3 regions of the Providencia rettgeri genome follow, and region 3 is predicted to be linked to each of the others. Evidence: predicted binding sites of a transcription regulator. Region 3 holds the regulator's gene; each other region holds the start of a gene.
What was found. The regulator PurR, encoded in region 3, represses purine synthesis genes. The targets are predictions, from matches to a motif close to CANGCAAACGTTTGCNTG.
Positions count from the first base shown of each region.

Region 1 (2,281 bases), 2.0 Mb from region 3:
TACCGATGAGGTTCCCATTGCCGAACCCGTAACAGAACTTAAACTATCAACGTACAGGGCTTGCTTCATTCGAGGGAAAGTCCCCCGTTCATTGGTGATCCCTGCTTTGTCAGTAACCCCGATCATGGTGCCTGATGAGTCAAACAAGTTGACTAACATAAAAGCAAAAATCACACCGGATAGCGCTAAATCCAGTGAATTAGCAAAATCCACTTGCCCAACCACGCTGGTGATACTCGGTGGCATAGAGAAAATACCTGTAAATTTCACATCCCCCAGAGCCAGCCCAATTAAGGTGGTCACCGCAATTGACACTAACACCGCTGCGTGAATATTACGCGCGGCTAAGATAGCGATAATAAAAAAGCCCAGTGCACCTAACCACACGTTATGGTGTGTCAAATTACCAATAGACACCAATGTGTCTGGGTTTGCCACGATAATACCAGAGTTCTTTAGCCCCATCATCGCGATAAATAGACCAATACCGCTAGTGATCCCCACACGCAGACTCAAAGGGATATTCGCAATAATCCAATAACGAATACGGAATAATGTCAGGATAAACAAGCCAACTGCGCCCCAAAAAACAGCACCCATTGCCACTTGCCATGAATAACCCATTGCACCAACCACCACAAATGCAAAGAAGGCATTGAGCCCCATCGCCGGTGCAACTGCAATTGGTAGGTTAGCCAGTAAGCCCATCAAAATACTGCCTATAGCGGCAATCAAACACGTGGTGACAAACACCGCGTTGATATCCATGCCCGCAATTGACAAAATTTGTGGGTTAACAAAGACGATATACACCATCGTCAGGAAGGTCGTGAAGCCAGCAACAACTTCAGTTCGTGCTGTTGTGCCGTGTTCTTGTAATTTAAAAACACGCTGAAACAAGCTCTGCGATTGTGCCGAGCTAGAAGATTGATTACTCATTAGATATGGCGCCTAAAAAAAGTTTTTTTCGCCCTATACTACAATTAAAAATCACAAAAGAAAACGATTGCGTAAAATTCCACAAGCAGAATGTCCTAACTAACTGATACAACGCGGTGAATTAAAATAAGAATAAAATGAAAAGTAAAAGAAGGGCGGTATAAAAACCGCCAGCAAATTTAGGATAGCGCCAATAATTTTTGTCTACGCCAAAATAATAAGCCGCGTTTTGCCGCCAACTTATGCGGGTCATTTTGTGCACTGAGTTTTTTTGCAGCCACATTGGCAATAATTTCCACTGCAAAGCACATCACAAAATAGATAAACGCCACGAAAAGGAAAACTTCGAGCGGATAAACCATTTCACGGTTATTCACTTGAGTCGCCAAGAAAGACAACTCCGCTACACCAACAACATAGGCCAATGAAGTGTCTTTAATCAGCGCAACCCATTGGTTAATAAACGATGGAACCATCATTCGCAATGCTTGGGGCAACACAATATTCCACAGTACCTGCCAACGGCTAAACCCAAGGGATAACCCTGCCTGCCACTGCCCTTTTCCTATCGCCAAGATCCCCGCTTTTACGGCATGCGCCAAATAAGCCGACGTGATCAAGGCTAACGCGCACACAACTGTGGTGATCCCCGGGATCTCGGTGCCTAATAATATTGGCAACAAGAAATAGGTCCAAAATATCAGCATAATAACGGGAATTGCACGGAAAAAACCTAATACTGCCGCAAACAAGTTAACCCAAAAACCCCTTAACATCGCTAGAGCAATACCGCCTAAGGTGCCTAAAACAATCGACGCCGCCCCAGCGAATAAACTAATCACAAGTGTTAATGCAGCCCCTTCTAAAGGCCCATTAGGAAAAGTACCAAACAGTAAATATTGCCAATTTTGTTCGATCACTGAAAAATCCATGCTATATCCCCTGAGCCAAGTTACGTTGTAGACGCCATTGTCCCCAACCTTCCATTAACGCAATAATCGCGATATACAGCACTGTTGCAATCCCAAATGCGGTGAAAGTTTGCAACGTTTGGCTGTCTACTTGGCGAGACACATAAGATAGCTCCGCGACACCAATCGCCATAGTTAACGAGGAGTTTTTCACGACATTCATATATTGACCGAGTAACGGTGGCATGGCGATTTTGACCGCCTGAGGTAATACCACTAGTTTCATGGCTTGCCATGAGGTCAGTCCCAGAGCGAATGCGGCATATTTTTGCCCTTGACGTACACCGCGGATCCCCGCACGAATTTCTTCAGCAATAAATGGGACAGTGTATAACGTTAATCCAATAAAACCGGCTAAAAACTCAAAGGAA
Region 1 covers NZ_CP163512.1:3,873,300-3,875,580, reverse strand. The annotation lists gene AB6N04_RS17820 (NCS2 family permease) at 1-939, opposite strand, end outside; gene AB6N04_RS17815 (amino acid ABC transporter permease) at 1,119-1,871, opposite strand; gene AB6N04_RS17810 (amino acid ABC transporter permease) at 1,873-2,281, opposite strand, start outside.
Region 1: AB6N04_RS17820 (NCS2 family permease) is a predicted target of PurR. The motif match lies at 996-1,013, and genes of this name have one in related genera.

Region 2 (2,281 bases), 1.5 Mb from region 3:
TTTAATTCGTATAGTGATGAAAAATAAAACAATATGGAAAAACGTTTGGGCGGATAAAAAATCAATTATTCTGTGTCTTTTTAGTTCTTCCATTATGGCTATTTCTTGGACGACATTTACGTATGCACTCACCCATGGGCAGGTATTAGCGGCAAGTTTAGGTTATTTTATCAATCCATTATTTTCCATTTTATTGGGCGTTATTTTTTTACGTGAAAGATTAGTTTTTGCCGAAAAGATGGCCGTCATTTTTATTTGTGCTGGAGTGGGGTATCAAATCTGGCAGTATGGTGAACTACCCATTTTAGCGTTAGTGATGGGAAGTGCATTTGCGATATATGGATTGATCCGTAAATTTATTCGGTTTGATGTTATTACCTCACTGTTTTTAGAGGCATTATGGCTGTTGCCCGTTGCAATAGGGATCACCTGGTGGCTATCGGCAAAAGGGTTAAGTGCATTGGCAGATGGTGATTGGCAACTGCGCACTTTGTATATATTAGCCGCGCCAGTCACTATTATTCCCCTGCTGTTTTTTACTGCGGCGATTAAGCGTACATCACTCACTGTCATTGGTTTGGCTCAATATATAGAGCCAACTATTCAATTTTTACTCGCCGTATTCTTGTTTAATGAATTATTTGATTGGGTAAAAGGGATTAGTTTTTCACTAATTTGGATTGGTTTGTTATTTTGTATTTTGGCTTTGCTGCATAAGCAATACGCTAAATTTTCCCAAAAAGATCCTTATATAACAGGGCGAGATGAAACACCACATAATTAGATAATATTTCATTTATTTCAAATAGCTACGATTTATCTCGTGGCTTTTTTATTTCGTGAATAGAAAAAGCAAACGTTTGCTTATATAATCTTCGCTATTATTTGGCATAGAAGGTCATTCATCATGGAACAGTTAGGTACTGCACTTTGTGCATCTGCAACGAAAGTTATGTTACTGGGGGCGGGGGAGTTGGGTAAGGAAGTTGCTATTGAATGCCAACGCCTTGGTATTGAAGTCATTGCGGTGGATCGCTATGAGAATGCACCGGCTATGCACGTCGCTCATCGTAGTTATGTGCTCAATATGTTGGATGGTGATGCACTGAAACGTGTCGTTGCAACAGAAAAGCCTGATTTTATCGTGCCCGAAATAGAAGCGATTGCGACGAAAACGTTAGTTGAATTAGAAGAACGTGGGCAAAAGGTTGTCCCTTGCGCAAAAGCGGTTTTCCTAACAATGGATAGGGAAGGTATTCGCCGACTTGCTGCTGAAACATTAGGTTTACCAACGTCCGAATATTATTTTGTTGAGAGCCAGTCAGATTTTATTGATGCTGCAAAAAAAATAGGTTTTCCCTGTATTGTTAAACCTGTCATGAGTTCGTCAGGGAAAGGGCAAAGTGTTATTCATTCATATGACGATTTGGAAAAAGCATGGAATTACTCTCAAGAAGGCGGGCGCACAGGGCAAGGGCGAGTCATTGTTGAGAAAATGGTGAATTTTGATTTTGAAATTACCATGTTAACGGTTAGTGCGGTAGATGGGATCCACTTTTGTTCCCCTGTCGGTCACCGCCAAGAAAAAGGCGATTATCGTGAGTCTTGGCAGCCTCAAGTTATGAGCGAAAAAGCGTTGGAAAAAGCGCAAGATGTTGCTGCGAAAATCGTAACTGCATTAGGTGGTTATGGGGTATTCGGCGTTGAATTATTTGTGTGTGGTGATGATATCATTTTTAATGAGGTTTCCCCGCGTCCCCATGATACGGGGATGGTCACTCTGATTTCGCAAAATCTATCTGAGTTTGCTCTACATGTACGTGCTTTTTTAGGTTTTCCAATTGGTCAAATTCGTCAATATGGGCCAAGTGCTTCAGCCGTTATTTTGCCTGAACTTCATAGCCGCAATATGGTGTTTTCTCATGTTAAAGATGCGTTCGGTTCTGATATTCAGTTACGTTTATTTGGTAAACCCGAAATTGCGGGAACCCGTAGATTAGGTGTTGTGTTAGCGATTGCAGATTCAATCGAAAAAGCGTTAGAACTGGCTGAAAAATCAGCAAAAAAAGTAGTGGTTTCTGGCTAGTTTCCCTATGACAAAAAAGCTCATTAATAAAAACATTAATGAGCTAACTAATTAATATAAATACTAAATCGAGAACAATGAATAGGGATTATTCAAGATAGAATGATACGTCAATGCTACCTCGATAACCGCCAGCTTTGACATTTCCGTTTTGGCAGAGGTTAAAGTACAGATTCTGGCGTAAGTTAGTGGTGG
Region 2 covers NZ_CP163512.1:375,301-377,581, forward strand. The annotation lists gene rarD (EamA family transporter RarD) at 1-784, shown strand, start outside; gene purT (formate-dependent phosphoribosylglycinamide formyltransferase) at 908-2,086, shown strand; gene AB6N04_RS01735 (hypothetical protein) at 2,175-2,281, opposite strand, start outside.
Region 2: purT (formate-dependent phosphoribosylglycinamide formyltransferase) is a predicted target of PurR. The motif match lies at 850-867, and genes of this name have one in related genera.

Region 3 (2,281 bases):
TTTTCTAAATAGAGTAAGGGCGAGTGAATACTCGCCCTCAGACTGCTGACAAACATAACATGTTTGGCGGCAGGTTGGATAGGTTTTGAAAATAAACAAGGAAAATCAATATATTGATTTTCACCTGATAACACAAAGTGGGAAAAACCACGCTTTTATCCCACTTTGTCAACAACATAAGGGCGAGTGAATACTCGCCCTTATGCAATTCATCCGATGAAGATGAAACTATAACTAGAAGATATGTGCACCAATAAAGATAATCATCACCAGTGTACCCAGTGCAGCTAGAATTCCATACTTAAAATCTGTATCCATGAGTTCCTCTCATCCTAACAAAATTGAGCCAATAATAACCGTACAAACAGTAAGGCTATTAAGTATACACATCCAAAAAAGCAAAACCAGTGTCTATATCACATGTTATAACATCAATTATTTCTTTCGTTTTTGCGCTAGATCAGACAAAATCGACAACAAATCGCTAAATTATTGCCAGCAAAGGATCTATGCATCAATATGCAGGTAATTTTTTAACTAGAATTCTTAGAGAGACCTATAGTTGGTCAGGAGTTTTATTCCCCCATGGCAACGATTAAAGATGTGGCAAAACGCGCTGGCGTCTCCACCACGACCGTATCCCATGTTATTAATAAAACGCGCTTTGTGGCTGATGACACTAAAGCGGCAGTTTGGGCTGCAATCAAAGCGCTCAATTATTCACCTAGTGCGGTTGCCCGTAGTTTAAAAGTAAATCACACCAAATCGATTGGTTTGCTGGCAACATCCAGCGAGGCACCTTATTTTGCTGAGGTTATTGAGTCCGTTGAAAATAGCTGCTATGAAAAAGGCTACACACTGATCCTCTGTAACTCTCACAATAATTTAGGTAAACAAAAAGCCTACTTACAGATGTTGGCACAAAAACGTGTCGATGGCCTATTGGTGATGTGTTCCGAATATCCAGACACACTCATTGGCATGCTTGAAGATTACCGCAATATTCCTATGGTTGTGATGGATTGGGGAACATCCCGAGGGGATTTCACTGATAGCATCATTGATAACTCCTTCCACGGTGGTTACCTCGCAGGACGTTATCTGATTGATAGAGGTCATCGTGATATTGGCGTGATCCCAGGTTCCCTTGAGCGAAATACAGGGATCGGCCGTTTAACTGGTTTCCAAAAAGCCATGGAAGAAGCTAAAATTACCTTAAAGAAAGAGTGGATTGTCCAAGGGGATTTTGAGCCTGAGTCAGGTTATAAAGCGATGATGCAGATTTTAAGCCACAAACAGCGCCCTACCGCCGTTTTTTGTGGTGGTGATATTATGGCTATGGGCGCAATTTGTGCTGCTGATGAAATGGGCTTACGTGTTCCACAAGATATATCAATCATTGGCTACGACAATGTACGAAATGCGCGTTATTTCACCCCTGCATTGACAACAATCCACCAGCCTAAAGAACGTTTGGGGCAAATGGCGTTCGCAATGTTACTAGACCGCATCGTGAATAAACGCGAAGACGCTCAAACTATCGAAGTTCATCCTCGCCTTGTTGAGCGCCGTTCGGTCGCTGATGGGCCATTTATCGACTATCGTCGCTAATTGAGGTTGTTGACAAAGTGGGATAAAAACACGGTTTTTCCCACTTTGTATTATTAGGTGAAAATCAACACATTAACTTGCAAAACCAATCTAACCTATCGCCAAACAGCTTGTGTTTATCCACGTCTGAATAATCGACCATCGTCGATTGCGAAGCTTAAATGGATAACCATTCCGCATTGAGTGTTTCACTATCACCAAGATAATCCAATAACCAACTTAGCGCGGGAGAGGTGTTTTTTTCTACCCACGTTAAACAGCATGGACTTGATGGAAATGGCTGCGCCAATGTCAACTCCACCAATTTACCTTCTGCACATAGAGGCGCAGCCCGATGCTCGGGCACCATACCCACACAAAGTCCATTCGCTAAACACGCCAACCCATTTTCCCAATAGGGAACCACTAAACGTCGTTGGTTATCTAACGCCCAAGTATCACGTTTGGGTAAGCTACGGGAAGTATCTTCTAAGCAGAGGCTTGGGTACTCTCGCATTTGATCATCCGTCAAATTATGGCCTATTTTTGCTAAAGGATGATCTGGGCTTGCAACACACATCCATGACATAAACCCCATATCACGAAAGCTGTATCGCTCGCCAATCGGTGAAGCGCGGGTTGCCCCAATAGCGACATCTACCCGCCCATCGGCTAATGCATCCCAAACACC
Region 3 covers NZ_CP163512.1:1,831,653-1,833,933, forward strand. The annotation lists gene purR (HTH-type transcriptional repressor PurR) at 586-1,611, shown strand; gene punR (DNA-binding transcriptional activator PunR) at 1,769-2,281, opposite strand, start outside.